DNA from 3 places in the Massilia sp. TWP1-3-3 genome. Region 2 is predicted to be linked to each of the others. Evidence: predicted binding sites of a transcription regulator. Region 2 holds the regulator's gene; each other region holds the start of a gene.
The links. The regulator sigma-54, encoded in region 2, starts transcription at its own class of promoters, with help from an activator protein. The targets are predictions, from matches to a motif close to TGGCANGNAANCTGCTTT.

Region 1 (10,158 bases), 150 kb from region 2:
CCGGCTTTGTGCATATTCAAGGCGACACCGAAGGCGACAGCCTGGTCATTGCCGACTTCAGCGGCAACCGCTACTTCAACACTTTTGGCAACCTGCTGCTGGACGCGCGCGCGGCGCTGCTGTTCATCGATTTTGCCTCCGGCGACGTCTTGACGCCGGCCGGCACGGTGGTCATCGCGTGGGAAGAAAACGCGCGCAGCTGGCGTTTTCGCTGCACCCAGGGGCTGCTGGCGCCGGCGGCCCTCCCATTCTGCTGGCATTAAATGCTACAGTTCAGTTGTCACAGTATAATTTGAGTCGCAGTTCCACTTTTATGGGCCCGAGCATGCCAACTGATTTGACAATGTCCTTCACGCCGGTCAACGTTCCGGTGTCGCAGCGTATCCGCGAGCGCCTGGTCGCGAGCAAGACGCGCTTTCACGCCAACGACAATATCGCGCCCTACATCGAACCGGGCGAGCTTGACGCCCTGCTTGACGAAGTGAGCGCCAAGTTGCAGGGCGTGCTCGAAAGCCTGGTCATCGATACCGTGAACGACCACAACACCCAGGACACCGGGCGCCGCGTGGCGAAGATGTTCATCAATGAAGTGTTTGGCGGTCGTTACGTCGACATGCCGCCGGTGACCGAGTTTCCCAACGCATCGCACTTGAACGAGCTGATGATCGTCGGCCCCATCACCGTGCGCAGCGCCTGCTCGCACCACCTGTGCCCGGTAATTGGCAAGGTGTGGATCGGCGTCATGCCCAACGAGCACTCGGCGCTGATCGGCCTGTCGAAGTACGCGCGCATCGCGCAGTGGATCATGGGCCGCCCGCAAATCCAGGAAGAAGCCGTGGTCCAGCTGGCCGACCTGCTGCAGGAAAAAATGCAGCCCGATGGCCTGGCCGTGGTGATGGAAGCCGATCACTTTTGCATGCAGTGGCGCGGCGTCAAGGACATGGATGCGAAAATGATCAACAGTGTCATGCACGGTTCGTTCCTCAAGGACCCGAACCTGCGGCGCGAGTTTCTCTCGCTGATCAAACGCTAACCGAACACGAAAGAGGCCACCATGCTAGTCCGACTCCTGTATGCCAGCCGTGCCGTCGGTAAGATCGATTGCGCAGCGGTCCAGAACATCATGCAAAAATCGCATGCCTACAATCCGAGCAACGGCGTGACGGGCATCTTGTGCCATAGCGAAAAGGTGTACATGCAAGTGCTCGAAGGTGGGCGCGACGCCATCAATTCGCTGTATGCCAAGATCTTGTGCGACGAGCGGCACACCGACGTGGTGCTGCTGCACTACGAAGAAATCGGCGAGCGCCATTACGCCGGCTGGACCATGGGGCAGGCCAACCTGTCCAAGGTCAATGCCTCGGTGTTGCTGCGCTTTTGCGACCTGCCCGATATCGATCCGCATGCCATGTCGGGCAAAAATTCGCTGGCGTTGATCGACGAGTTGATGGCGACCGCCACCATCGTCGGCCGCCCGTAAGAAAAGGCGGCAACGGACGGTTCGCGCCGCTTATTCGCCGCTGTTTTTCATCTGGCCGATTAGCCGGTACGCCATGAAACCGAGCACGCACACTCCCAGCAGCAGCACGCCCCACAGCATCAGCATCCGGTTGCGCGCCGCACTGCCGGCAGCGGCGGCGTCGCTCGGCGCTGCCGCCTGCACGCTGCCAGCCTTCATCTGACCTGCCACCGCCTGCTCCACCGCCTGCAATTCCGCCGCTGAAAATCCAGGCGCCACTTGCGCCACGTCCAGCGCCGCACTCTTGGCGCCAGCACGCCCGAAGACCATCGAATAAGGCCCCGGCCCACTGGCCATGAACACCAGCGTGGCCGGTAGCCACGACAGTTTCAGTTCGGGGGCCGCATCGCTTGGCGCCGATGTTGGCCGCAGCACCCAGCGCGCTTCATGCGCGTCGTCGACGATCACGTCGCCCGACTTGCGCAGCTTGCCGTCTTGCGTAATCTGGAAGAACGTGGCCTGCAGCTGCGGGCGAAATTCCCAGCGCGAGGTGCTTGCGCCTTTCAACGCGGGCAGCTCGACGTAGTTGCCAAACACCGCAGGCAGCACCACGTTCTTATCCGAAAACTGCAGGCTCATGCGGCGCACCGGAATCGCCTGGGCTGCGTTATAAACCAGGTCGCCGGCGAGCTTGCCGGGTTCCGGCTTGAGCACCACGCTGTCGAACGCGGGCGGCAGGTCGGTCAGCGTGGGCGACTCGGCCACGATGCGGGCAAACTGGATCGGCGTGCCTTCGCGCCACGACAGGCGCGCATAGCGAAACGCGCGCGGCGCAAACTCCATGCGGTTGCTGGTGAGGGTCTGGCGCTCGCTGTTGGCCAGCCAGCTCAGGCTCGCGTAGCCCAGGCTTTCCCAGCTGCGCAAATCGTCGCTCACTTCCAGCTCCACCTGCGCGTGGTAATTGGTCACGGCGTCGGGCAGCGTGAACGAGAGCGCGTCGAAGGCGGCAGGCGCGCCTTGCGCCTTGCCCATGTCGAACACCAGCGCCTCGAGACGCGCGCCGTCGGCGCCGCTCTTCAGCGGGGCGCCGTGGCGCGTCGTAATTGATGTGACCGAGGTGACCGAACCGTCGGCCGAGGTCTTGATCTCAACATCGTTCTTCACGCTTGCGGCCTGGCCGGGCGCGTTGACGGGGAACACCGTCACCGGCACTTCACGCCTGCTGGCCTGCGATTGCGCCGCTGTCTGTACCAGCGCGAACGGCAGCGCCTTGCCGCTGGCGTTGAACACCCGCAGGTCGCGCAGGTCGGCGCTGCGGGCGTTGAGGTATACCGCTTGCGGCAGGCGCAGCTGGACCACTGCGTTTTTGCCGCTGACGGTGAGCCCAATTGCGTGCGAATAGTCGGCTGCGGTGTCGCTGGCCGGCTGGGCCGCCGCCACCAACGCCCAGCAACCAGCGGCCAGCGTCAAGCTGCGCAGAATGGTCATGTTTGTCATTTATGCTCCTGAGGGTTGTGGTTCCTGCTCGCTCGGATACGGGGCCAGATAGCCGATCAGCACCATCAGCAAGCCAACGCCCACGAACGAGACAATGCGTGAAACGCTGCCGTTGCTGGCCAGGTCGATCAGGAACAGCTTGGCCACGACCAGCGCCAAAAAGCCCGCGCCCACCATCCACCAGCCGCGCGAACGGCGGCGGGTGGCGGCGCGCATGATGACCATGGCCGTCACGCTCCACACCAACGAGAGCATGGCCTGGACGAACAGCGACGCGATCAGCGCGCCGGCCTGGTAGCCGATGTCAAGGTAGTGCGCGGCGCTGCGCAGCAAAATCAGGTTGAGCCAGGCGTACGCGACGATCATGCCGGCCAGCGGCAAGCGTGCCACCAGTGCCACCAGTGCCACCAGCGCATTGCTGGCCCCGGCCAGTTGCGCGCTGTCGGCCTTGAGCATGCGGTAGCAGAACGCGCCCAGCATCAGCGCAAAAGCGGTGGTCAGGTCGAGTGGATTGAGGACCGGCACGTACGGCAGCGGCGCCATTGAACCGTCCTGGAACAGATTCCAGACGGCCGCCAGCACCAGCGACCAAATGGTCGCCGCCGGCAGCAGCAGGTGACGGTACCAGGCGGCCAGCGGCGCCGCCGGCCAGCGTTCCTGCGCGCTGCGGCGCATCAGCCACAGCACGGCGAGCATCATCGCCCACGCCGGCACGAAGTTGGCCCAGCTGCCGCTCACCTGAAAGCCGCCTTCGGCCAGCAGGCGCGCCTCGGCGCCGGCGCCGTACAGCCAGGTGCTAATCGCAATTTCGCCCACTTTCCACAGCATGATCCACGGTCCCGCGGTGCGCAGCAGGTGGATCGGCTTGAGCAAAAAGTCAGGCGTGTTCCAGCCACTGGCCGGCCACAGGCGCAGCATCAGTTCGCTGGCGGCCCAGGTCGCGCCAAAGCCGATCCAAACCAGCGCGACAGGCAGTCGCTGCTCGACAAAAAGCAGCGCAAGGACCAGCAGCGTGGCCGGGGCCAGCGCCAGCCACGCACTGGCGCTGTACAGGCGCAGCACTGGCCAGGAGAGGCGGCGCGCCAGCAAGGCAAAGCCGGCGGTGGACGCGCCGATGCACACCAGGTACCACGACCACCAGGCATGCTCGCGCATGGTGTCGGCAGCGAGCGGGGTGATCGTGAGCATCAGAAAACCCGACAACGCATTGAGGATGGGGCCGAACCACCATAACGCCGACCAGCCAAGCATCAGGCGCGAGATGCCTTCCAGGTCCTGCGCGTCGCGCGAGCGCCACAGGGTCCAACTGGTAAAAAAGGCGGCCCCGAAAATCATCAAGGCGCCCAGCAAAGCATTGTCGAACAGGCCGGCCGTCGGCTCGGTCCACGACCATTCGGTGGCGATCAGCAGCGTCAGCGCAACGCCCGACAGCACCTGTGCGACCAGTGCGAAGGTGCGGGCGCGCGCCCACTGCATGCGCGCTGCGATGACGGCCAGGATGCTCGCTGTCGCCAGGCCGCTGGCCACGAGCATATTGGCCATTGCCGTGCCGCGCTGGTGCAGGATGATTTCGGTCCAGGCGCCGGCCATGAACCAGGCAGCGGCCAGGCCAAGAAAGAGCGCGGCGGCGCGCGGGAAAGCGTGGTCGGTGCCGTTTTCATCTTTTTGGGCGCGGAAGGTGGTCGCCATGAAAAAGGCGGTGCCGGCCAAAATCAGGAAGCCGAGCCACAGGTTCGACTGTCTGGCGGCCTGCTGGTCGAGGCCACTGACGGCGCCCAGGAACGAGATCCAGCCCGCTGCTTGCACCAGCAGGCCGAACATCATCGTCAGTTTCTGGCGCTGGCGCAGGCCAACCCAGACCACGCCTGCGCCTTCGAGCGCCCAGGCGGCCGACGTCCAGCGCCCGTCCAGCGCAAACGGAATGGCCAGCGTACCGAACACGATGCCAAGCGCCAGGAACGATTCGATCAGCAGCTTGAGGCGCGATTTGCGGCGGCCCCACAGGGCCAGCGCCAGCGCGGTATAAAACCCGCCCATGGCCAGGGCCGAAAACGCGTTGCCGAAGTGGGTGCCTTGCATCAATGCGATCTGCAGGCCGAAGGCGGCCAGCGGCGTGCCGAACACCAGCGTGGCGTCGACATAGGCTTTCAGCTGGAGCGACTGGCGCATGGCCCAGACCAGGGCGATGGCGACGTAAAAGACGAAAAACAGGATCAGGAACAGCTGGGTGGAGAGGTAGTGCAGTTCCGGCACGTAGCTGCGCATGCCCCAGGCGGTGCCGATGACGAAGGTGAACGCAAAGCCGAGCAGGTTGAGCGCGCGCCAGCTGCGCTTGAGCGCAATGGCCAGGATGCCGGCGTTGAGCAGCGTGTAGTACGAAAACAGCGCCACGTGGCTGCCGCTGCCGGTGGAAGTGAGAATCGGCGAGACGAAGCCGCCGACAATGCCGAAGGCGGCCAGCCAGAAGGCGTTTTGCAGCACCGCCAGCAGGCAGGTAAAGGCAGTGAGCACGAACAGCAGGCCAAAGGCCAGGCCGGAGGGAATCAGGTGGTAGAGGCGGAAGGCGCCAAAGGTCACCAGCATCATGATTGCGAGGGCGGCGCCCTGGATCGGCAGGCTCAGGCCGCGGTGCGTCAGGCGCATGCGCCAGCCCCATACCAGCAGGCCAATGTCGGCCAGCACGATGCCGGCCAGGCGCAGTTCGATCGGCACGGTGACGTGCTCGGACGCGTATTTGAGCAGGAAGCTCACGCCAATGAACAGGATCAGCAGGCCCATCTTGGCCACCAGGTTGCCGGTAAACAGCCAGTTCTTGACGGCCTTGATCCATGCCGGCGTTTCCGCCCGTGGGTAGACGGGGCTCGGCTCGGGCAGCATTGTGGGTGCAGGTGCAGGTGCAGGTGCGGGTGCAGGTGCAGGTGCGGGTGCAGATGCGGGAATCGGCGCCGAGGCAGTGTTAGGCGCAGGGGTAGCAGCGGCCATGGCGGGCACCGGCTTTTGCGGCGCGAGCGGCGGCGGAGACAGTGGTTCCGGTTCCGACACCGGCGCAGGGGTGGGGGCAGGGATGGTTTCAGGTGCCGGTACAGGTCTGGCGCGCGGCACAAAGGAAGGCACGGGCTGCGCGGTCTTTTCAGCTTGCGCCGGCGCAGCAGCAGTCTTGAGCTTGGCCCGCACCTCGTCGAGCTCAGCTTCCAGGCGCCGATTGGCGCTCTCGAGATTGTCAAGCCGGCGCCGGACCGCCCCGGTCGCTATCAGCGCCGCCAGGAACGGATAGCCGAAGATGAATAAAATACCAAATACCGCCGCCAGAAACATACAACCCCTCTTCTTGTCATTCTGAAAAAGTTTCCAAAGAGGATTGTATACTGACGGCGGGTGCAAAAGAATAATTCTTTATTAACTTATGCTACCTTGGTTCGGTGGTATCAATCCGCGCGACCTCGGGTAGCGCGGCCCGCAGCGCACGCGCACATTACCAGTTCGATTCGCGCTCAGGTGTCGACGAAATATGGTGGATCGACAGGTCGGCACCCTGGAATTCCTGCTCGGGATCGAGCCGCAAACCCATCGTCGCCCTGAGCACGCCATAAATAGCGCAGCCGCCCGCCAGTGCAATGGCGATGCCGAGCAAAGTCCCGATCGTTTGCGAGGCAAGCGACACGCCGCCCATCCCACCGAGCGCCTTGAGGCCAAAAATGCCGGCCGCGATGCCACCCCAGGTCCCGCACAGGCCGTGCAGCGGCCAGACACCCAGCACGTCGTCGATCTTCCAGCGGTTTTGGGTGAGCGTAAACATTCCCACGAAAATGAGGCCGGCAATGGCGCCGGTGGCCAGCGCACCCAGCGGATGCATCAGGTCCGAGCCGGCGCACACGGCCACCAGGCCGGCAAGCGGGCCGTTGTAGGCATAGCCGGGATCGTTCCTGCCAGCAATCAGCGCGGCGAGCGTGCCGCCGACCATGGCCATCAGCGAGTTGACCGCCACCAGTCCGTTCATTTTTTCGAGCGTTTGCGCGCTCATGACGTTAAAACCAAACCAGCCCACCGTCAGAATCCAGGCGCCCAGCGCCAGGAAGGGAATTGACGAAGGCGGGTGGGCGGCGATGGCGCCGTTGCGCCCGTAGCGCCCGCGGCGCGCGCCGAGCAGCAGCACGGCCGGCAGCGCCACCCAGCCGCCCAGTGCATGCACCACGACGGACCCGGCAAAGTCATGGAATTCGGCGCCGAAGGCGAGCTTGAGCCAGGCCTGGAAGCCGAAGCGCTGGTTCCAGGCGATGCCCTCGAACAGTGGATAGACCAGCGCCACCAGGATAAAGGTGGCGATCAGCTGTGGATGAAATTTGGCGCGTTCGGCGATGCCGCCCGAAATAATGGCAGGAATGGCCGCGGCAAAGGTCAGCAGGAAGAAGAACTTGACCAGCTCGTAGCCGTTTTTCTGGGCCAGGATCTCGGCACCCGAAAAGAAATCGACGCCGTAAGCCACGCTGTAACCGACGAAAAAATAGGCAATGGTGGAGACGGCAAAGTCGGCAAGGATTTTGACCAGGGCGTTGACCTGGTTTTTCTTGCGAACCGTGCCCAGTTCAAGAAAAGCGAATCCTGCGTGCATGGCCAGGATCATGATGGCACCGAGCAATATAAAGAGGGCGTCGGCGCCGCTGTGAATGACGTTCATGGGATTCCCGAAAAAGGTGCAAAAGTGGAAGATAGCAGTTGCTAAGCAACAATCGTTCCAAATTGGTGCAGTAAACTAAGTCATTGTTCGTAATGAACTTTTTCTGTCCCACGCTTTCGGGTGCCCGCCGCTTGCACCAAAATGTTTGCCCCTTTTCAGTGCGCGCCGCTACCTGCGCCTGGCGCCGACGACCTTGACGTGCACGCTTTCGCCCTCGTATCCGCTTCGTCTGCCCCATTGCCGTAGCGCCGACAGGTAGCCGGTTTCCCGGGCCAATGCTTGCGGTGTGTCGCTGCGCCGGATGATGAACACCTCCAGCGTCGGCTCTTGCCTGCAAGGTCGGTCCGGCAGGGCGGCGTTCGACGCCGGGACGTCTTCGCGCACCAGCAGGCGGCAATTAAAATGCAGCAAGCCGGCGGCCAGGACCCGGCCGGCGGCTCCTTCCATGATCGTTGCGGATTTTTCAATGCAGCTATGGGGGCGGCAGCCGTGGATTAGTATTGTCCCATCCGTTAATACTTCATTCGGTGCGGGATTACCCATCGACAGGTTGATAGCATCTTTCAACAAGAAATCGTTATTCAGCGTGTCCTGGCGATCTTCACCAAACAGGGTGTTGATTTGCCTGGCGCTCATGGCGTGCAAGTCCGGTGCGGGCGCGTCCGGTACGCCGTACGCGCCCGCACCGGACATGCAGGTCAACAGGACTGCTGTAAATAACGGTGCTTTCACTGGTTTTCCTTTTTTACGACGCTGTACCGCCGGCCTGCGCCGCAATCCAGTCCAGCAATTCGCGCCCGCACACGCGAATGCGCGCCGCTTCCACCTGACGCCGCTTGTACGCCGCATGGCTGGCCGGCCCGCTCAAGCTGCGTTCGTGACTTTCTCGGTCCATCAGCTGGATTTCGTACTCGAAAAAGAAATCGACATCGCCGCCCTCGCCGTGCAGGTGGATCATCTTGCGCAGCGTGACCTGCAAGCTGTTGAAGCCACTGCCGCTGTGCGGATTGTCGCTGCGGGTTTGCGGTTCGGACAGCGCCAGCAGCTCGTCATCCATTGTTTGCAGCAGTTCGGCCGGATAAGGCCCGCTGCGGTCGAGCAGAGTGCGGTACTTGACGAAGACTTGCTTTGCCGCATCGAGGTCGAGCAGCGTATTGCGCGTGCGCTGGGGATCGATATTGGTGACCGACAGCAAATGAACCCGCTGCAGCGTATGCAGCGCGAGCAGGCATTCAAAGCGTGTCGCAAAGGTCAGCCGCACGCCCAGATGGTCGTAAATGTCGGACGCCAGGTAGGCTGCCTTTTGCAGCAGTTTCAACAGAATGCTGTCGCGTCCCTTGTTGCTTTTCTTGTCGTAATGTAGCAGCGGCAGGCAAACTTCGCCGTCGGTCAGGAAGTATTGCTCGCCATCTTTGCGGATCACTTCATCCAGGCTGGCGAACACTTGCTCGCGGATGGTGTGGAAGTGACGCAGCTTGAGGTCGCTGTCGATGTAGAAGATCCCGTGCATGACCTTGAGCACCGCGCACGACCACATGTGCAGCGCGTCATTGTGCTCCGCGCGCTGCGAGGCGTAGACCAGCAGTTGCAGCGGATCCTCGGCCAGGCGCACTTGCGCCGGCATCAGCTCGCTCTGCTTGGGTTCGAGGAAATGGGACAGGATGAAGGCGACCGCTTCGCGGTGGCCGCGCACAATGCGCGCGACCGTGGCCGCGTTCTCAAGGTCAAAGCCGTACTCGCGCGCGAACTGGCGCGCGTCGTGCATATTGCGCAGCGCCAGCGACGCCAGGTCAATGGCCGACATGCCATTGGTGATGGCAGTGAGATAGCCCCAGTTCAGCGAAAACTTGTGCTTGCTTTTGAGCGATGCAACGTGCTCCGACATAAACTGGGGCGGCGCGCTTTACTTTGTGGCGGAAAGGCAGGTTTTCATGAAGGCTTTGCGCTCCCCGCCAGTTTTGCCGGTGGCGTCGGTGTTGCAGCTTTTCATTTTTTCCTGCTGAGGCGTCATGGCCTTGACTGGCTTGGCACTAAGGCATTGCTTCATGAACGACTTGCGCTCATCGCCCTTTTTACCGCTTGCGTCGGCGTTGCAGGTGACCATCTTGTTTTGCTGCGCGGATTTGGCCGGCGCGACAGCTTCAGGGGCGGCAAAGGCGCCGCTGGACAGGGTGAGGGCGGCGATCAGGGCAAACAGTGTTTTCATATAAGTCTCCTTCAGTCGTTGAGGAATGAATGCAATTTTGCAACATCACGACTATACGATAGCCCGGCATTTTTCGCCCGTTATTTTGCGCTGCAAGCGCCGCGTCAGCGGATCACCTCCAGCTTGGTCTTTTTGCCGCCCCGGAAAGTGTAGATCGTCATGGCCGCATTGAGCAAGTCGCCTTGCGGATCGAAGCGGATGTTGCCCGTCACGCCCTGGTAGTTGATGCGCTTGATGTAGGGGGCGTAGCGCGCAGGGTCCGGCGATTTCGCTTGTTGCATGGCCGTGGCCAGCACCATCACCGCGTCGTAGGCGTGCGGC
Region 2 (10,158 bases):
GAGGCGCACCTGAAACCGGTCAAACCCTGCCCGCGCTGCCCGATTCCCTCGGTCGACCAGGGCACCGGCGTGGCCGGTCCCGATCCGCTCGATATCTTGAGCCGCTACCGCGCCAAGCCGGCCTTGGATGGCGCCATCTGCTTTGGCATGAACTGCATCGTCACCCAGGGCGACGGCGAGCGCTTGTACGTCGGCCAGGCGGCGACCATGACGCTCGCCTTTTAAGGCAAAAGAATGCAAAACGCTCGCCGTAGGCGGGGCAGGGCATAATATGGGTCGGGTACGGCAATTGGCGTAACGTTGAGCTAAGTATGAACACGGAACAAGGGAAGGATCTGTATGCATGATGCGGGCGCTTTACCGCGCGACCTGGCCGAAGAAAACGAATCGCTGCGCGCCAGCATGGCCTACATGATGGAACAGGCCGAGCGCAATCACGGCATCATGTGCCGGCACCAGGCGTTCGACCTGGAGATCGTCGGTTCCGACAGCTTTCCCTCCCTGATCACCACCATCTTTCGCAGCTTGCCGGTGATTTCCGAGCTCGATATCGTCACCCTGAGCCTGGTCGACGAAGGCGAAGACATCCGCACCGTCATGAACAAGCTGGGCGTGGATTTCGCCGACTTCCCGCACCTGGTGTTTGTAGCCGCCAGCGGGGCGCTTGGCTTCGTGCCGTCGCGCAGCGAGCACACCGGCCCGCCCAAGCCGATGCTCGGCCCCTACATTCCCGCCACCCACCAGCCGATGTTCCCTCACCCTCCCGCCGGCCTGCAAAGCATTGCCCTGGTGCCGCTGCTGCGCAACAAGCGGCTGATCGGCAGCCTGAATCTGGGCAGCCTCGATCCGGTGCGCTTCACGCCGTCGATGGGCACCGACTTTGTCGAGCACATGGCGTCGATCATCGCGATCTGCCTCGAGAACGTAATCAGCAACGAGATGCTCAAGTACATCGGGCTGACCGATTCGCTCACCGGCGTGTATAACCGGCGCTACATCGACCGGCGCCTGATCGAAGAAATTTCGCGCGCGCGGCGCCAGGCTTACCGCATCTCGGTCATGTACATCGACATCGACCACTTCAAGACCGTCAACGACACCGTCGGGCACCAGGGCGGCGACGAAGTGCTGCGCGAAATCTCGGCGCGCATCAAGGATGAATTGCGCGTCTCCGACGCGCTGGGGCGCTTTGGCGGCGAAGAGTTCGTGGTGCTCCTGATCGACGCCGAGCTCGACAGCGCGAGCATGGTGGCGCAGCGCATCCGCGCCAGCATCGCCGACCGCGCCTTTGACCTGACGTGCGGCTTGTCGCTGCCGGTCACGGTCTCGATCGGGGTGGCGACGCTGGACGACTTTGCGCGCGAAAACCCGGTGGAAGGCGTGGCCCAGGTGCTGCTGGCGCAGGCCGATTCTGCGCTGTACAAAGCCAAGCAGGCCGGCCGCAACCGCGTCATCGCGTACCACCCCGAACGGGCATAGCGCCGTCACGACGGCGCAAAATCGGCTATCAAAACTCGAAAAATCGGCCGCCGCCCGCAACCCGTAGGGCGCAAAAGCGCAGCGCATTGCGCCATGCCTGCATCACGTTGTCTAATGCAGCAAGCGCCCCTCAGCCCGGTCCACCGCCTCGGCCGAGCCGCGCAGCACCACCACGTCGCCCAGCTTGAGTTCCGTGCGCGGCGTCACCTCCAGCCGCTCCTTGCCGCGCCGGATCGTGGTCACCTCGGCGCCCACCTCATGCAGCGCCAGTTCCTCGAGCCGCTTGCCGACCGCCCCCGCGTCGTCGCGCAGCGTCACCGAATGCAGCCGCACATAGGTATGCTCCGGATCGTCCCCGATATCGCTCGCGCCGTGAAAGTAGCCCCGCAGCGACGCATAGCGCTCGTCGCGCGCGCTTTGCACGCGGTGCACCACGCGCCTTAGCGGCACGCCCATCATCACCAGCGCATGCGAGGCGAGCATCAAGCTACCCTCAAGCGCCTCGGGCACCACTTCGGCGGCGCCGGCTTTTTTGAGCAAGTCCAGATCGGTGTCGTCATGGCTGCGCACGATCACCGGCAGCGCGGGTGCGAGCTCGTGCACCAGGTGCAGCACCTTGAGCGCCGACGGCGTGCTCGCATACGTGATCACCAGCGCGCTGGCGCGGTACACGCCAGCGGCGATCAGGCTCTCCCGGCGCGCCGCGTCGCCGTATGACACGTGGGCGCCGGCCGCCTGCGCTTCCTGCACCCGCTCCGGGTCCAGGTCGAGCGCCTGGTAGGCGATTTTTTCCTCGGACAGCAGCGTGGCCAGGCTTTGCCCGCTGCGCCCGAAGCCGGCCACGATCACATGCTTCTGGCTGGCCATGGTGCGCGTGGCGATCTGGGTCAGCTGCAGCGACTGCAGCATCCATTCGTTGGACGAAATCTTCATGACGATCATGTCCGCTTTCTCGATCATGAATGGCGCGGCCAGCATCGAGAGCACCATCGAGGCGAGCACCAGCTGGATGATGAACGGGTCGATCAGATTGGCGTCGGCGGTCAGTGTCAGCAGCACGAAGCCGAATTCGCCGGCCTGCGCCAGGCCCAGGCCGGTGCGAATCGAGGTGCCGTCGGAGGCGCCGAACAGCTTGGCCAGCGCGGCGATCAGCGCGAACTTGACCATTACCGGCCCGCACAGCAAAATCAGCACCAGCCACCAGTTTTCCAGCACCACGCGCACATTGAGCAGCATCCCCACCGTGATGAAAAACAGCCCGAGCAGCACGTCGCGAAACGGCTTGATGTCTTCTTCCACCTGGTGCCGGTACTGGGTTTCGGAAATCAGCATGCCGGCCACGAAAGCGCCCAGCGCCATCGACAGGCCGGCGCGCTCGGTGATCCAGGCCGCGCCCAGCGTGATGAGCAGCAGGTTGAGCATGAACAGCTCCTGCGAGCGGCGCTTGACGACGATGGTGAACCACTTGCGCATGATCTTCTGGCCGATGAACAGCAGCAGCAACAGCACAAAGACCGCCTTCAGGCCCGCCAAGGCCAGCGTGCCCGCCAGTTCGTCGGCCGGTTTGCCCAGCGATGGAATCAGAATGAGCAGCGGCACCACGGCCAGGTCCTGGAACAGCAAGATGCCGATGATCTTGCGGCCATGCGCGCTTTCCAGTTCGAGCCGCTCGGTGAGCATCTTGACGACAATGGCGGTGGACGACATGGCCAGCGCGCCGCCCAGCGCAAAGGCGGCCTGCCACGTGATGCGAATGCTGGCCGGCAGCTGGGTGGCGAGCAGCCACCCGAACAGCATGGTGGCCGCGATCGTGAGCACCACCTGCGCCATGCCCAGCCCGAACACGATGCGGCGCATGGCCATCAGCTGGGAAAGCGAAAACTCCAGGCCGATGGAAAACATCAGGAAGACGACGCCAAATTCGGCCAGCGTTTCGGTGGTATGGTTGTTTTCGGCCAGGCCCAGCGCGTGCGGGCCAATCAGGATGCCAACTGCCAGATAACCGAGCATGGGCGGCAGATGCAGCATGCGGAAGGCGACCACGCCGAGCACCGCACTGCCTAGCAATAAGAGGGTAAGTTCAAGTCCTGAAACCATGCTATGCCGTTGACGTGGAGGGGTAAAACGCTATTTGTTGCGTCTGGCAAGTTTTTTGCTTTCGCAATTCGTTTATACTGCTTCCATGAGTGTAACCGATGAAAAAACAATGCTGAAAGCTTTTGACAAAAACGTCGTCGAGCGCGCCATGGCGATGGCGCGCGAAACGCTGGAAATCGAAACCGACGCCATGCACGCGCTGCAGGACCGGCTGGTCGGCGACGACAGCGTCGGCCAGGCAGTGGCCATGCTGCTCGAATGCGGCGGGCGCGTGGTCGTCTCGGGCATCGGCAAGTCGGGCCACATCGCCCGCAAGATCGCCGCCACGCTCTCGTCCACCGGCACCCCGGCCATGTTTGTCCATCCGGCCGAAGCTGCCCACGGCGACCTGGGCATGGTGACCCCCAAGGACGCCTTTATCGCCATTTCCAATTCCGGCGAAACGGCCGAACTGATGTCGATCCTGCCGATCGTCAAGCGCATGGGCGCGCCGCTGATCGCCATGACGGGCAACCCCAAATCAAGTTTGGCGCTGCTGGCCGACGTGCACCTGGACGTTTCCGTGGCCAAGGAAGCGTGCCCGCTCAATCTGGCGCCAACGGCCAGCACCACCGTCACGCTGGCGCTGGGCGACGCGCTGGCCGTGGCGCTGCTCGACGCGCGCGGCTTCAAGGAAGAAGACTTTGCGCGCTCCCACCCGGGCGGCGCGCTGGGCCGGCGCCTGCTCACCCACGTCAAGGACGTGATGCGCAGCGGCTCGGACGTGCCGATGGTGACGGCCGATGTGCCGCTGGCCGCCGCGCTGCTCGAAATTACCCAAAAGGGCATGGGCATGACCGCCATCGTCGACGCCGACCAGCGTCCAGTGGGCGTGTTCACCGACGGCGACTTGCGCCGCCTGATCGAGAAAGTCCAGGACTTCACCAAGATCACGATCCGCGACGTCATGCATGCCGAACCGCGCCGCGTGCGCCCCGAACAGCTGGCGGTGGACGCGGTGGCCGTCATGGAGCAGTTTCGCATCAACCAGATGCTGGTGGTGGACGACGACGGGCGCCTGGTCGGCGCCCTGCACATCCACGACCTGACGCGCGCAAAGGTAATCTGATGAACCAGCTCGAACACATGCGCCGCGCTGCGGCCGTCAAGGTCATGATCTTCGACGTCGACGGCGTGCTCACCGACGGCAGCCTGACTTACGGCCCGGATGGCGAAACCACCAAGACCTTCAATGTCCTCGACGGCCTGGGCATCCAGCTGCTGCAAAAAAGCGGCGTGGCCACCGCCATCATCAGCGCGCGCGAGTCGCCGATTGTGGTGCGGCGCGCGGCCGACCTGGGCATCATGCATGTCCACCAGGGCATCCACGACAAGCGCATCGCCTTTGCCAGACTGCTGGAAGCGACCGGCTTGACGGCGCAGCAGTGCGGCTATATCGGCGACGACGTGATCGACCTGCCACTGCTGCTGCAGGTCGGCTTTGCGGTCACTGTGCCCACCGGGCACCCGGAGGTGCAACACCGCGCCCATTACGTCACGCGCGCCGGCGGCGGGCGCGGCGCCGTGCGCGAAGTGTGCGACCTGGTGATGCGCGCGCAGGGCACGTACGAGGCGGCGCTGGCGCCGTATTTCGCGTGACAGGCAAGAATCAGGAATCAGGCCTGCGGGACCCATGCCTGCGGGGCGGGGGCCGCCATGGATAAGCGCACCGCCCATCGCTGGCCGCTGCTGCTGACCATCACGGCGCTCATCTTCTCCGCCTTGGGCAGCTTCTGGCTGGTGCAGGTGATGCAGCGCGGCGACGGCCAGGTCGATCCGGCCGCAGCCGGCAACGAGCCTGACTACATCGTTGAAAAATTCAGTTTCGTGCGCATGACGCCCGAAGGCAAGCCGCGCTACCTGTTCTACGGCGCCAAGCTGACCCACCGTCCGCTGGGCGACGTCTCGGACGTCGAGCAGCCCATGCTGCAAAGTCTGGCGCCCGGCCAGAGTCCAATGACCGTCAAGGCCAACACAGCGCGCCTGCGGCATGCGGACGACCAGGTCGACCTGTTGGGCAAGGTCGACGTCTTTCGCCCCGCTTCGCCTATGGCGCGCCTGATGCACATGACCACCGAAGCGCTGACCGTGTTTCCGGAAGAAGACCGCATGGAGTCCCGCGTGCGGGTCGACATGGCGCTGGGCGCCAACACCATTACCGGCGTCGGCATGAAGGCCAACAACGCCACGCGCCAGGTGCAGTTTGCCGGCGGTGGCCAGATCATCGTTCCACCCAAGGGCAGTAGAAAATGAAAAAAATAATAGCAATTGCAGTGTTTGGCCTAGTGGCGCTGGGCGCCTCGGCCGAGAAAGCCGACGCCGGCAAGCGCGCGGTAATCGACTACGGCACGCTGCTGGTGGACGAAGTCGCCCAGGTCACCATCGTTACCGGCAACATCGTCGTCACTAAGGGCACGCTGGTGCTGCGCGCTGAAAAAGCGGTGATCAAGACCAGTCCCGAAGAAGACATGCAGGTGACGCTCACGGGCGTGCCCGGCAAGATGGCGACGTTTCGCCAAAAGCGCGACGGCGGCCCCGAGCTGTGGGTCGAAGGCAATGCGCAGCGCATCGAATACGACGAGCGCAGCGGCGTCGTCAAGCTGTTCGGCAGCGCGCATATCCGCCAGATCGAGGGCAGCACCATGACCGACGAAATCAAGAGCGAATTCATTTCGTACGACAGCATGCGCGAGGTATTCACCGCCCGTAACGACGCCAGCGGCGCGAGCAAGCCGGGCGAGGGCCGCGGCCAGCTGATCATCGCGCCGCGCAAGCCGCGCGCCGCGCCGGCGCCAACCGCGCCAACTGCGCCAACGGGGCCGACTGGCACGCCAGCTCCGACGGGCATGCCATGATCGAACCGAAAGCTTGTGGCAGCACGCTGATCGTGCGCGGCCTGCAGAAAAGCTACGGCAAAAAACTGGTCGTGCGCGACGTATCGCTGCAGGTTGAATGCGGCGAGGTAGTCGGCCTGCTGGGGCCCAACGGCGCCGGCAAGACCACCTCGTTCTACATGATCGTGGGCCTGGTGCCGTCGGATGCCGGCTCGATCGACATCAGCGGCGTGGATATCTCCAGCCTGCCGATTCACCGGCGCGCCGCGCTCGGCCTGTCGTACCTGCCGCAGGAAGCGTCGGTGTTTCGGCGCCTGACGGTCGAAGAAAACATCCTCGCCGTGCTGGAACTGCAAAAGGTCAACGGCAAGCGCCTGAGCAAACCAGAACTCAAGGAGCGGCTCGACACGCTGCTGCATGACCTGCAGATCGAAAAGCTGCGCGAGAACCCGGCCATGTCGCTGTCGGGCGGCGAGCGGCGGCGCGTGGAAATCGCGCGTGCGCTGGCCACCAATCCGCGCTTTGTGCTGCTCGACGAACCGTTCGCCGGGGTCGATCCGATCGCCGTGATCGAGATCCAGCGCATCGTGCGGTTCCTGAAGGAGCGCGACATCGGCGTTTTGATCACCGACCACAATGTGCGCGAAACGCTCGGCATTTGCGACCGTGCCTACATCATCAACCAGGGTGCGGTGCTGGCCTCTGGCCGTCCGGACGACATCATCGCAGACGAATCGGTACGCCGCGTTTATCTGGGTGAGCACTTCCGGATGTAAGCAGGTCAAACCGATGAAACAATCCCTGCAACTACGCACCTCGCAGCACCTTGCGCTCACGCCGCAGCTGCAGCAGTCGATCCGCCTGCTGCAGTTGTCCACGCTCGAACTGCACCAGGAACTCGAACAGCTCCTGACCGACAATCCGCTGCTCGAACGGCTTGACGATCCGCTCGACCATTCGGTGCGCCTGCTGGCCGACGGCGCCATCGGCAGCAGCGCCACGCCGGCCGAGGCGCCGCCCGAACCGGGCGCGCAGGATGCACCGGCGCCGGCCGAAGGCCAAAGCGCCGATGCACCCGAGGGGGAAGCTGCCAGCAACAACGACAACAACAACGACAACGACGGCGAGTGGGGTGACCTGGGCCGCGCCAAGAGCAGCGACGACGAAGATTCGCGCCCGCAGCTCGAGGGCAGCGCGACCACCCTGCGCGAGCATCTGATGGAACAGATGCGCGTGCTGGTGCTCGAAGTGCGCGACCGCGCGCTGGTCGAACTGATCGTCGACGCGCTCGACGACAACGGCTACCTGACCGAGACGCTGGAAGAAATCCATGCGCGCATGCCCGAAGAACTCGAGATCGATTTCGATGAATTCAAGACCGCGCTGTCGCTGCTGCAAAGTTTTGATCCGGTCGGCGTGGGCGCGCGCAATGCGTCCGAGTGCCTGGCGCTGCAGATTCGCGCCATGCGCGGCGTGCCGCTGGTGACGCGCCGCATGGCGCTGGCCATCGTCGAAAAGCACCTGACCTGGTTCGCCCAGCGTGAATTCAACAAGCTGAAAAAAGCGCTCGACTGCGACGACGAAGACTTGCGCGAGGCGCAGACCATCATCCGCCGCTGCAATCCGCACCCGGGCGCCGTGTTCGCCTCCGATGTGTCGGACTTCGTGGTCCCGGACGTGATTGTGCGCAAGGCCAAGGGCGGCTGGTCGGTCTCGCTCAACAACGACGTGATGCCGCGCCTGCGCGTGAACAATATGTACGCGAGCCTGCTCAAGCAGGGCAAGGGCGAAGGCCAGATGGGCGCCCAGTTGCAGGAAGCGAAGTGGCTGATCAAAAACATGCGCCAGCGCTTCGACACCATCTTGCGTGTCTCCGAGGCTATTGTTGAGCGCCAGCGCAATTTCTTCAGCCATGGCGCGGTAGCCATGCGTCCCCTTGTGCTGCGCGAAATAGCTGATACACTTGGTCTACACGAGAGTACTATTTCTCGTGTAACAACTCAGAAATTCATGCTGACCCCGCATGGCATGTTTGAGTTGAAATACTTTTTCGGTAGCCATGTCGCCACCGAAGCGGGGGGAGAAGCATCTTCCACGGCGATTCGTGCACTCATCGTGCAATTGACAGGAGCAGAAGACCCTAAAAATCCATTATCCGATAGTAAGATTGCGGACATGCTGGGGGAACAGGGTATGGTCATCGCTCGCCGCACCGTTGCCAAGTACCGCGAAGCGCTCAAAATCCCGCCCGTCAGCCTCAGGAAGTGTCTGTAATCGGCATTTTTATGCCGTTCCTCTGCGCGCCGCGCACGAACGGAAAGTGACACCATTATTAGGAGTGTGTATGAATCTCACAATTAGCGGACATCATCTCGAAGTGACCCCAGCCATCCGTGAATACGTACAAACCAAGCTCGAGCGCGTCAAGCGCCATTTCGATCACGTGATTGATATTGCCGTGATCCTCACCGTGGATAACCTGACTGAAAAAGAAAAACGACAAAAGGCTGAAATCAACCTTCGCCTGTCGGGCAAGACCGTGTATGTAGAAAGCCTGTCGCATGACCTGTACGCCGCTATCGACACCCTGATCGACAAGCTCGACCGTCAAGTCATGAAGTACAAGGACAAGGTCCAGGACCATAATCACCAGGCCATCAAGCACCTGCCTGAAGAAGAACTCCCTGAAGCCATCTAAGGCCCGGGATTCTTGACACGAGGGCGCCTGCGGCGCCCTTTTTGCATCTGCGGAGGCTAAAATATGGGTCTATCCATTTATTGTCAGCCTTCCATGAGCGAATACGTCCAGACCCGCGTTGCCAACCGTACCGGCATCATCACCCTCGACCGTCCCAAAGCGCTTAATTCGCTGTCGCTGCAGATGGTGCGCGACTTGACGGCGGTGCTGCAGGCCTGGCGCGCGGATGACGCCGTCGATGCGGTCGTGCTTGGCAGCAGCAGCCCCAAGGCGCTGTGCGCCGGCGGCGACATCCGTTTTTTCCATGAGGTGGGCGGCAAGAGCCCGATGGGCGGCAGTGCCTTGCTGGAAGACTTTTTTACCGAAGAATACGCGCTCAATCACCTGATCCATTTCTATCCCAAGCCCTACGTGGCGCTGATGGACGGCGTGGTCATGGGCGGCGGGATGGGCATTGCGCAGGGCGGGCCCGACTGCCGTATCCGCATCGTCACCGAGAAGACCAAGATGGCGATGCCGGAAGTAAACATCGGCTTGTTTCCGGACGTGGGCGGCAGCTACTTTTTGTCGCGCGCGCCTGGCCAGCTGGGCAACTACCTGGGCCTGACCGGACTGACGGTCGGCGCGGCCGACGCCCTGTACGCGGGGTTGGCCGACGTGTTCGTGCCGCAAGAGCAGATGGCCGCGCTGGCCGCACGCATCGACAGCACGCCCGGGGCCGAGCTGCGCGCCATGATCGCAGATTTTGCCGCGCCGTATGCGGGGTTCGCCGGCGCCAGTGAACTGGAAGCGCAGCGCAGCCGGATCGACCACCATTTCAGTGCGCCAAGCGTGGCGGCCATCATGCAATCGCTGGCGGGGGACAGCGACGTCTTTGCGCAAAGAGCCCATGCGGCCATGGCCCAGCGCTCGCCGCTGATGATGTGCGTGACGCGCGAACTGCTGCGCCGCGGTGCCGGGCTCGACGTTTCCAGCTGCCTGCGCATGGAGCGCACCTTGGTGCGCCACAAT
Region 3 (10,158 bases), on a different contig from region 2:
GGCCTCGGCGATGTGGCGGTCGCGCGCGGTGAGCGGCTGCGCCACGCCCACGCCGCCGGCGGCCAGATTGCCGCGGATTTCATCGCCCTGCGGGATGCGCGCCAGCGCGAACGGCACCGGTTTGCCATTGATGACGAGGATGCGCTTGTCGCCCTTGACGATCTCAGGGATGTAGCGCTGGGCCATGATGGTGCGCGCGCCGTTGAGGGTCAAGGTTTCAATGACTGAACCGAGATTCATGCCGTCGCTCTTGATGCGGAAAATGCCGGCGCCGCCCATGCCGTCGAGCGGCTTGAAAATCACATCCTGGTGGCGCACGTGAAAAGCGCGCAGGCGCGCCGGATCGGACGAGACCAGCGTGGGCGAGGTGTATTCGCTGAACTGGGCGATCGCCAACTTTTCGTTATGGTCGCGAATTGCCGATGGCTTGTTGAACACGCGCGCGCCCTGGTTTTGCGCCAGTTCGAGCAGGTAGGTCGCGTAGACGTACTCCATGTCGAAGGGCGGATCCTTGCGCTGCAGGACGGCGTCGAATTCGGACAGGCGGCAGGCGGCCTTGGGAGCGGGCACGAACCAGTTGTCAAGCTGGCCGGTGAGGGTAATGTGGGCCACGTTGGCCGTGACGACGCCTTCGTCGAGCGCCATGTCGCTTTGCTCGAACGCGTGGATCGTGTGGCCGCGGCGGGCCGCCTCGCGCATCATGGCGAAGGTCGAATCCTTGTACGTTTTGAAGCCTGCCAGCGGATCGGCGAGGAAAGCGATTTTCATGGACGTTTCCAGTGGGGGTAATGAGCTGATTTTAGCCGGAAACGGCAATGTTGGCTTGACAAGGGCAGATCAGGTCGCGGGAACGCGGCGCAATGCGCGGCAAATCCCGTCTATCCGTAGGGCGCAACAGCGCAGCGCATTGCGCCAAGCGCCGCCAGGAACGCGTCAATACACCTCGGGATTGGGATCCGTGCGCTCCATCTCCAGCGACGCGGCCAGCAAGCCCAGACGCGCCACCACCCCATATACATAAAACCGGTTGGGCGCGGCCGTCCCCGGCTTGGCTTTCAAGTCCGGCACGGCATGCTGCTGGGCAAACGCCAGCGGCACATATTGCGAACCGGGGGCGTTCAAGTTCTGGTCGACCCCGCGCTCGGCATGGATCCGGTAAAAACCGCCCACCACATAGCGGTCGATCATGTACACCACCGGTTCGGCCACCGCATCCTGAACACTTTCAAAGGTCGGCACGCCTTCCTGAATGATGACGTCGGTAATTTCGACCCCATCCTTGATCACGGACATCTTGTTGCGCTGCTTGCGGTTCAGGTCCTTCACTTCGCTCGCGTCGCGCACCGTCATGATGCCCATGCCGTAGGTCCCAGCATCGGGCTTGACGATGACGAAGGGCTTTTCCTTGATCCCGTATTCCTTGTACTTCTTGCGGATCTTGGCCAGCAGCATGGTGACATTGTCGGCCAGGCATTCGGAGCCGTTGTCTTCCTGGAAATTGATCTCGCCGCACTTGGCGTGGAAGGGATTGACCATCCACGGGTCGACATCGATCAGCTTGCCGAATTTTTTCGCTACTTCATCGTAGGCGGCCAGGTGGTTGCTCTTGCGGCGCAGCGCCCAGCCGGCATGCAGCGGCGGCAGCAGCGACTGCTCATGGATGTTTTCCAGGATCGCCGGGATGCCGGCCGACAAATCATTATTCAGCAAAATGGTGCACGGATCGAAGTCCACCAGCCCCAGCCGGCGCCCATTGCTTGACCTGACCATTGGCTCGATCACCAGCATGTTGCCATCAGGCAGCGCCAGCGGCGTGGGCTGGGTGATGTCCGGCGACAGCGAGCCGAGCCGCACGTGCAAGCCCGTCTGGCGGAAAATCTGCATCAGGCGCGCGACGTTTTGCAGGTAGTGAGGATTGCGGGTGTGACTTTCGGGCACCAGCAGCAGGTTGCGCGCGTCCGGGCAATACTTGTCGATCGCCGCCATGGCCGCCTGCACGGTCAGCGGCAGCATCTCGGTGGCAAGATTGTTGAATCCACCGGGGAATAAATTGGTATCGACCGGGGCCAGCTTGTAGCCGGCGTTGCGCAGGTCGACCGAGCAATAGAACGGCGGCGTGTGTTCCTGCCACTCCATCCGGAACCAGCGCTCGATGGCGGGCGTGGCCCCCAGAATTTTTTTCTCGAGGTCGAGGAGCGGGCCGGTGAGGGCTGTGGCGAGGTGGGGAACCATGGAGTGACGTCCTTAAGGCTTCATCGATAATGTGTTCCGCATAAGTCGGGGCGGATTCCTTATTTTAAAGTGTTTCGGGGCCCATCAACGCAAAAAGGCGCCCCGTGGGGCGCCCGGACGACCCGCTTGCGCGGGCCGAAGGTCAGAAGCAATCAGGAATGGTAGGCCGACTCGCCGTGGCTGGTAATGTCCAGACCTTCCCGCTCTTCTTCTTCCGGTACCCGCAGACCGATGACCAGGTCCACTAGCTTGTAGGCAATGAAGGCCACCACGGCCGACCAGAGAATGGTCGTGCCGACGGCGGTTGCCTGCGTGATCACCTGGCCGCTGATCGAATAGTCGGCCGACGGCTTGTTCGCCACATAATCCCAGATGCCGGTGCCGCCCAGCGACGGCGAGGCAAATACGCCGGTCAGCAAGGCGCCCAGAATGCCGCCCACGCCGTGCACGCCGAACACGTCTAGTGCATCGTCGGCACCGATCAGGCGTTTCAGGCCATTCACACCCCACAGGCAAATAATACCAGCCAGCAACCCGATCACCAAACCGCCCATCGGCCCGACGAAACCGGCCGCAGGGGTGATGGCCACCAGGCCGGCCACGGCGCCGGAAGCGGCGCCCAGCATCGATGGCTTGCCCTTGGTGATCCATTCGCCGAACATCCACGACATGGTGGCGCAGGCGGTGGCCAGCAGCGTATTGATGAAGGCCAGCGCGGCAACGTCGCCCGCTTCGAGGGCCGAACCGGCGTTAAAGCCGAACCAGCCGGCCCACAGCAGCGAAGCGCCGATCATGGTCATGGTCAGCGAGTGCGGCGCCATGGCTTCGCGGCCATAGCCGACGCGCTTGCCGATCATGATCGCGCCCACCAGGCCGGCGATGGCCGCGTTGATGTGGACCACGGTGCCGCCTGCAAAGTCGAGCGCGCCCTTCTGGAACAGCCAGCCCGCTTTGGCGCCTTCGATGCCTGCCGAGGCGGCGTCGGTGATCATGTCAGGGCCGGTCCAGAACCAGACCATGTGCGCTACCGGCAGGTAGCTGAAGGTGAACCACAGCACCATGAAAGCGAGCACGGCCGAGAACTTGATGCGCTCGGCAAAGGCGCCGACGATCAGCCCGCAGGTGATGGCGGCAAATGTGCCCTGGAACGCGACGAAGGCGAACTCGGGAATGACGACGCCCTTGCTGAACGTGGCAGCGTAGGCGAAGGTGCCCTTGATCGGATCGAAGATACCGCCCAGCATCAGACGATCGGCGCCGCCAAAGAAGGCATTGCCGCCGGTGAACGCAATCGAGTAGCCGTAAATGCACCACAACACGATGATCAGCGCGAACACGGTAAATACTTGCATCAAGACCGACAGCATGTTCTTGGTGCGCACCAGGCCGCCGTAGAACAGCGCCAAGCCGGGGATCGTCATGAGGATGACCAGGATGGTGGCGATGAACATCCAGGCGGTGTCGCCCTTGTTGGGCACCGGCGCGGCAGCCGGGGCTGCTGGCGCAGCTGCAACAACTGCTGCTGCGGGAGCCGGCGCAGCAACCGCGGCTGCGGGCGCCGCAGCTGCGGCCGGGTCCGTTACGGTTGCCGTTGCTGCCGGCGCATCGGCCGGGGCCGCGTTTTGCGCCGCCACCGGCAGCGCACTGAAGGCGAACAGCAGGGCCGCCGCACCCAGCCATTTTGTGATCGTGTTGTTCATCGAACTTTCTCCTTAAAGAGCTTCGTTGCCGGTTTCGCCAGTACGGATACGCACGACTTGTTCCAGGTTATAAACAAAAATCTTGCCGTCGCCAATCTTGCCGGTGCGCGCAGCCGATTCGATCGCTTCGATCACCTGCTCGACGATGGCGTCGTCGACGGCCGCTTCGATCTTGGTCTTGGGCAGGAAGTCGACCACGTATTCGGCGCCGCGGTACAGCTCGGTGTGGCCCTTCTGGCGGCCGAAACCTTTTACTTCGGTCACGGTGATGCCTTGCACGTTGATGGCCGACAGCGCTTCGCGCACTTCGTCGAGCTTGAACGGCTTGATAATGGCGGTAATGAGTTTCATGCGCTGCCTCGATCAGAAAGTTTTGGAAAGGGTCAGAACGGCGCCGGTGCGGCCCAGGTTCTTGCCATTGCGGGCACTGACGTAAATATCGGTGCTGGTGTCCACCACCGCCAGCGACAGCGACGCAAAGCCCAGATCCTTGGTGACGCCGATCTTGTAGTCGTTGTAGCTCAGCACGCCAAAGTGACGGACGATCTGGCGCCCCGCATGCAGGTTCAGCATCAAACCCGGCGAGAGTTCGATGTTGGCGCCCACGTCGAGGTAGCCGCTGCCCTTGGTGTCGGCGGTGCCGAACAGGTTGGTCGTCGAGCGCGAGTACTTGATATAGGCCGGGCCGTAGCCGAGCTGGCCGTACAGTTCAAAGGTGTTCGCATCGGGATCGAGGTTGTAGGACGGATAAGCATAGTACAGGCCGCCCACGTCATAGCTCAGGCCGGGGGCAATTTCGCCTTTCTTGCCGCCGTACAGGTCGATTTCGACGTTGCCGTCGGCGCCCAGGTCATGGGTCCACTTGATGGTCGATGCCCAAACGCCGGCGTACAGGCCGCTCGGGCTGTGGGTATAGTCGGCGCCGCCTTGCAGGGCCGGCTGCAGGCGGCTCTGTGACAGGCCGCGGTAGCGATAATCGGTGGTCACGGCCGCATTGTAGGTCAACGCATGCTCAGGAACGGCATCGGCAGCCTGGGCGGCTGAAGCACCGAGTGTGGACAGGACGAGCGTGAGCGCGGCGGCGAGCGAGAACTTGGTGGTCAGGTTTTTCATTGCGATTTCCCTAATGGTTTGAACGTGTGGCGCGGTTGCGGTTTAAAATCCTGGGTGGAGCATCGGTGAAGCATCACTCGGCTACTGCTTCTTTAGCAGAAGTCGTGCCAGCTCCAAAACGGCGTCGCAGGACTTGTTTTTGCGCCTGGCCTCCTTTACTTGCTCATAATAAATTGTAAAACCCGGTGGGCAGGGGTCGGAAAACACCAGGATCGCACCAACTTGATGCGGTGCGGGCACCACAACGGTGCGAATAGTCACTCACAAGGATTTGACATGGATATGAATAGTTTTTTCAACGACTTGCAAGGAAAGATCAACCAGGCCATCGAGTCTTCGCCGGCCAAGGACATCGAGAAAAACGTCAAGGCGATGATGACCCAGGGCTTTTCCAAGCTCGACCTGGTCACCCGCGAAGAGTTCGACATCCAGAACCAGGTACTGGCCAAGACGCGCGCCAAGCTCGAAGCGCTCGAGATGCGCGTGCAACAGCTCGAAGAAAGCCTGGCCAGCCAGAAAGTGTGACGCCCGCTTCCCTGTTCAGGAAAGCGGGGCTGGGGGTGCTGGGTGGCGCGGCGCTGCTGCTGCTGGCGGGCCTTGGCATCAGCGCGGCCGGCATGGCGGACGACTTGCGCCCCACCGACGTGGGCATTGTGCTCGGTTCCAAGGTCGAGCTGGACGGCCAGCCGTCAGCCCGGCTCGCCGCCCGGCTGGACCGCGGGGCAAATCTGTATGCGCAGCGCGTGTTCGCGCACCTGATCGTTAGCGGCGGCACCGGCGTCGAAGGCTTCGACGAGGCAGCCGTGATGCGCGCTTACCTGCTGAAAAAAGGCGTGCCGGCCAGTGCCATCCTTGTTGACAGCGCGGGCAACACCACTGACGCGAGCGCGCGCAATTGCGCCAGGCTGATGGCCAGCCATGGCTTTACGAGCGTCACCGTCGTCAGCCAATACTTCCATGTACCACGCACCCGCCTGGCGCTGCGGCGCTACAACATTGCCCGTATCGGCTCGGCGCACGCATATTTTTTTGAACTGCGCGATTTGTATTCGATCGCCCGCGAAGTAGCCGCCCTGCCCGCCTACTGGCTGAATAGCCGCCATCCCTGAACGCAGACTGCGCTGCGTTCGTTCAGCGCGTAATTGCGTTGCTGCCCAACCGGTTATAAACGGGCTCGTAAGCGTAGCCCGGCGCGCTGATGCCCGTCACCGTGTAGGTGAACGTGCCGCCGCTTTTGACCAGCGGCGAACTGGCAAAGGCCACGCCTGCGGCATTCGTCGTTGCCACCGCCGCGCCGGCCACGATGCCGCTCCAGTTACCCGACACCGTGGCGCCCGCAATCACGCGCCCATTGCTGTCCTTGACGGCAACGCCGGCCTGCGCATACGACTCGCCTGCCCGACTGCCCGTGCCAAGCGCCATGGTGATGGTCTCGACATGCATGGCCAGCAGCGGCGTGCTGGCCGTCGGCGCGCTCACCGTCATGGTGTAGCGGCCGATGCTGCCGTAGCTGCTGTAACCGGTACCTTGCGGGTTGCCATTGGCGGCACCCTGGATCGACAGGTAATACTGGCCTGCCGGTACCGCAATGCTGATCGCACTGCTGAGCAGCGCGGCCGGGTTGGCTTGGGCAAGCACGGCGCCGGCAGCGTCGCGCAGCGTGATCAGGATGTCGAGGTTGGGCGAACGCTGGAACGGCGTGGCGTTGATCGTGACGGTGCCGGCCGCCGCGCGCAGGCTGAACACGTCGGTGTCAAGCGGGGTTTCCACCACGCCATTGATGGTGTAAGAGCTCATGCCGTTCAGGTCGGTCGGCGACAGCGCGCGCGCCGTGCCCATGGTGTTGCCAAAATCATCGGCGGCGAACAGCACGCCGTTGCTTTGCATGACCAGGAAATCATCTTCCTTGTTGTTGGCGCCCGTGTACTCGCCTTTGCTGAACTGCACCAGTTCCTTCGAATAGCCCACGCCCATGATCGGCGCCCAGCCGGTCGCGCCGGAACCGTGGCCGCTGTAGTAACCCAGCGTGGCCGTGCCGTCGTGGCTGAGGCCCAGGTTGTGGCCGACTTCGTGCGAGACCGCCTCGGCAATGTTTTTCTCGCTGTTGCCCAGCATGTCCTGGAAAATGAAGGCGGTCTTGTAGGTTTCGACGGTATGGTCGAACACGCCCACATACGCAAAGCCGCCGCAGTTGCAATTGCCCTTGTTGCTGCCAACGGTGAAATTTTTGGTGATCAGCGCGCGCGCGCCGTAGGTGTCGTCGGTGCTGGAAACACGGGTCATCTGGTCGACGCTGGGCTGCTCGGTCGTCACGTCAACATCGAACGGCGCATAGTCTTCGGCGACGCGGCGCCACACGTTCTGGATGAGCGCCAGTTCATTGGTATTGAAGGTGCCGGGCACGCCGTCGAGGTCGAACGCGGGGCTGACGATCGGGTCGCGTGCGTAACTGGTGTTCCAGGCCGACCCGGTGGTGGTATGGCCGTTGAAGTCAAGGTAGATCTTGCGCTTGGAACCCGGCCGCGAGTGCAGCACGAAGGTTTGTTCGGGCGGATAGATCACATTCGAGACGGCCAGGTCCGAGCCGGATGAGGTCAAGCCCTGCTCGATGAAGACCAGGCGGCCGCTCTTGTCGACCCAGGCGGAACGGTCGGTGCGCAGTTGCCTGGAAAATTCGCTGGCGCTCTTGCCGTAATGGGCTGCCACTGCCGGCAGGTGCGCGCCGAGCCTGGCGACCGCTTGCTCGCCATTGCTTTTTTCCTCCAGGCGCAGCGCGGGAAAAGCTGGCTTGACCGGCGCGCGCACGCTGCGCCCGGCGGCCGTTTGCGCAAGTGCCGCGCCAGGTGCGATGGCAGTGGCAAGCAGGACCGCGGCGGCGGCAGCGGCAAGCCGTTGTGTGGATGATGGATGCATGCAAGACTCCGATCGAGGACCAGGAAAATACCTTGGAGCAACTATATCAAGGGTCGAGCTTGTTTCACTAGAGAAATATCGCGATCGTCCGGAAGTGTATCCACACGGCAACTAAAAAGTGGCACTTCAGTAAGGGACTTGTTCTCGATGCCACGACTGGTGATGGATCGACAGCGGCGCCGGCCACCGGTGCAAACGGCACGGCGACAAGGCGGTATAGTCAAGCCGCAGCGAGGAGACCTGCATCAAGGAGACCACATGGACGTGTTTGCCGACTACCTGGCGCACATCGCCGACCAGCAACAGCGTGCCCGCATGCACGACGTGCTGGCCTGGGTCACGGCGTCTTTCCCGCAGCTCACGCCAACCATCGCGTGGAAGCAGCCCATGTTCACCGATCACGGCACCTTCATCATCGGCTTCAGCGTGGCCAAACAGCATATGGCCGTTGCGCGGGAATTGGTTGGCATCACCCATTTTTCGCAGAACATCCTGCGCGCCGGCTTTCAGCGCAGCAAGATGCTGGTGCGCTTTCCGTGGGACCGTCCGGTCGACTTTTCACTGCTTGGAAAAATGATTGAATTTAATCTCGCGGACAAGGCGCACTGTGTTACTTTCTGGCGCAAATTTCGCAACATTGTGCCAGCGCCTGCTAGCTGATGAGACCGGTGCACTGCCTTGTGCATTCCCAAGGGCGCCCGCAGCGGCGGGCCTTAGATTGGTTGAGGGCCGGCGACCGCCAGGCCCGGCGGCAGTTGCCGCGACCAATTATTGGAGAATGCCATGCAAGCGCACCATCGTCTTTCCCGCATCATGCTGTGCCTCACCGTTGGCCTGGCCAATGCCGCCTGGGCCTACCCCGAATACCGCGTCACGGTGGTCGGCCCTGCCAACAGCTACGCCACCGACATTAACAAAGATGGCGTCGTCACCGGCGACTATTACATCAACGGCAGCTCGCCGCGCGGCTTCTTCAATCGCGGCAAGGGCGTGGTGTATCTGGGCACGTTTGGCGGCACGTCGAGCAATGCCGCTGCCATCAACGACAAGGGGCAAATACTGGGACAATGGACCACGACCGCCGGGCAAGTGCGCGGCTTGATTTACTACGCGGGAACGCGGCGCGACATCGGCATCATTCCCGGCCACAGCACGCGCTATACGGACATCAATAATGGCGGCTTCATCATCGCCCAGGGCACCCGGGAAGGTATGGTCGGACCGCGTAGTTTCCTGCGCGCGCCGGACGGCAAGTTGACCGATATCGGCACGCTGCCTTTCGATGACCCGATCGCGTACGCCAGCGCCATCAACAACCACAACACGATCGCCGGCGCCTCGGGACCGCTCACCTTCCCTGACCAGCCCTTGCGCGCCTTTACCTGGTCGCAAGGCGTGATGCGGGACCTGGGCGACTTTGGCTTCGCGCCCAACTATGGCGAGGCGATCAACGATTGTGGGCAGATTACCGGGTCGATGTCGGTACCGTACGGGCCGCACAATCGCATCGCGTATCTGTACAGGAACGGACGGATGATCGACCTGGACGGGCGCCCCGTTAGCGCCGAGCGTGACAGCGCCGGAGCCGGAATCAACTGCCACGGCCATGTGGTCGGTTCCAGCAACCATCTTTCGGGCTTTGTGTATCGCGGCAGACGGATGCAAAGCTTGAATGCGCTGATCGACCCGGCGCTGCACTGGGATATCTTTTCCCCGCAAGCGATCAATGACGCGGGCCAGATTGCCGCCAACGCCATGCGCCACGGCGTGCAGTACGCCGTGCGCCTGGACCTGATCCGGCCGATGACCGCGCGCGTGCCGGAACTGGAAGCCGATGCCGCGACGCTGGCACCGGCCATCAGCGAGGCCGAGGCCAAGGCAGAGGCGCAGGCACAGGCGCGCGAAGTGGTGCATCCGGTTCAGCAGTAGCGAGCGTCCCCGCGATTGCCGGGCCTGGCTTTACGCGAGCGGCTTGTTGACGATTGCCATGCGCTCTGCGAAGGCCCTGCACAGCGCATCAAATGCGCTCGGGTCGGGCATGCAGCTTTCATAAATGACGAGCTCGCTCCGCGTGTGCGCAATGCACAGGCGGCGATACTTGCGCATCACTTGCATGTTGACTTGCCTGACATGCGCTTTTCCAACACAACCCCATTGCAGGAACTTCTCGCCACTTGGTTGCGACATGTACCACAATAGT

Region 1: ACP7D4_RS00235 (ammonium transporter) is a predicted target of sigma-54. The motif match lies at 7,674-7,691, and genes of this name have one in related genera.
Region 3: ACP7D4_RS15930 (TorF family putative porin) is a predicted target of sigma-54. The motif match lies at 5,138-5,155, and genes of this name have one in related genera.

The regions. Positions count from the first base shown of each region.
Region 1 is NZ_JAFCWX010000001.1:50,460-60,617, reverse strand. It holds gene ACP7D4_RS00260 (pyridoxamine 5'-phosphate oxidase family protein) at 1-263, shown strand, start outside; gene folE (GTP cyclohydrolase I) at 326-1,033, shown strand; gene ACP7D4_RS00250 (BLUF domain-containing protein) at 1,055-1,480, shown strand; gene ACP7D4_RS00245 (DUF3999 family protein) at 1,511-2,956, opposite strand; gene ACP7D4_RS00240 (DUF2339 domain-containing protein) at 2,957-6,271, opposite strand; gene ACP7D4_RS00235 (ammonium transporter) at 6,429-7,631, opposite strand; gene ACP7D4_RS00230 (hypothetical protein) at 7,800-8,333, opposite strand; gene ACP7D4_RS00225 (TIGR04552 family protein) at 8,377-9,516, opposite strand; gene ACP7D4_RS00220 (PsiF family protein) at 9,535-9,837, opposite strand; gene ACP7D4_RS00215 (branched-chain amino acid ABC transporter substrate-binding protein) at 9,942-10,158, opposite strand, start outside.
Region 2 is NZ_JAFCWX010000001.1:198,088-208,245, reverse strand. It holds gene ACP7D4_RS00965 (MOSC domain-containing protein) at 1-225, shown strand, start outside; gene ACP7D4_RS00960 (DUF484 family protein) at 340-1,479, shown strand; gene ACP7D4_RS00955 (monovalent cation:proton antiporter-2 (CPA2) family protein) at 1,591-3,576, opposite strand; gene ACP7D4_RS00950 (KpsF/GutQ family sugar-phosphate isomerase) at 3,662-4,684, shown strand; gene ACP7D4_RS00945 (KdsC family phosphatase) at 4,684-5,214, shown strand; gene lptC (LPS export ABC transporter periplasmic protein LptC) at 5,272-5,868, shown strand; gene lptA (lipopolysaccharide transport periplasmic protein LptA) at 5,865-6,470, shown strand; gene lptB (LPS export ABC transporter ATP-binding protein) at 6,467-7,225, shown strand; gene ACP7D4_RS00925 (RNA polymerase factor sigma-54) at 7,239-8,723, shown strand; gene hpf (ribosome hibernation-promoting factor, HPF/YfiA family) at 8,794-9,147, shown strand; gene ACP7D4_RS00915 (enoyl-CoA hydratase/isomerase family protein) at 9,241-10,158, shown strand, end outside.
Region 3 is NZ_JAFCWX010000014.1:127,496-137,653, forward strand. It holds gene gshB (glutathione synthase) at 1-768, opposite strand, end outside; gene gshA (glutamate--cysteine ligase) at 934-2,232, opposite strand; gene ACP7D4_RS15920 (ammonium transporter) at 2,385-3,932, opposite strand; gene ACP7D4_RS15925 (P-II family nitrogen regulator) at 3,945-4,283, opposite strand; gene ACP7D4_RS15930 (TorF family putative porin) at 4,296-5,045, opposite strand; gene ACP7D4_RS15935 (accessory factor UbiK family protein) at 5,322-5,570, shown strand; gene ACP7D4_RS15940 (YdcF family protein) at 5,567-6,154, shown strand; gene ACP7D4_RS15945 (zinc-dependent metalloprotease family protein) at 6,177-7,958, opposite strand; gene ACP7D4_RS15950 (iron chaperone) at 8,217-8,618, shown strand; gene ACP7D4_RS15955 (HAF repeat-containing protein) at 8,742-9,887, shown strand; gene ACP7D4_RS15960 (hypothetical protein) at 9,918-10,073, opposite strand.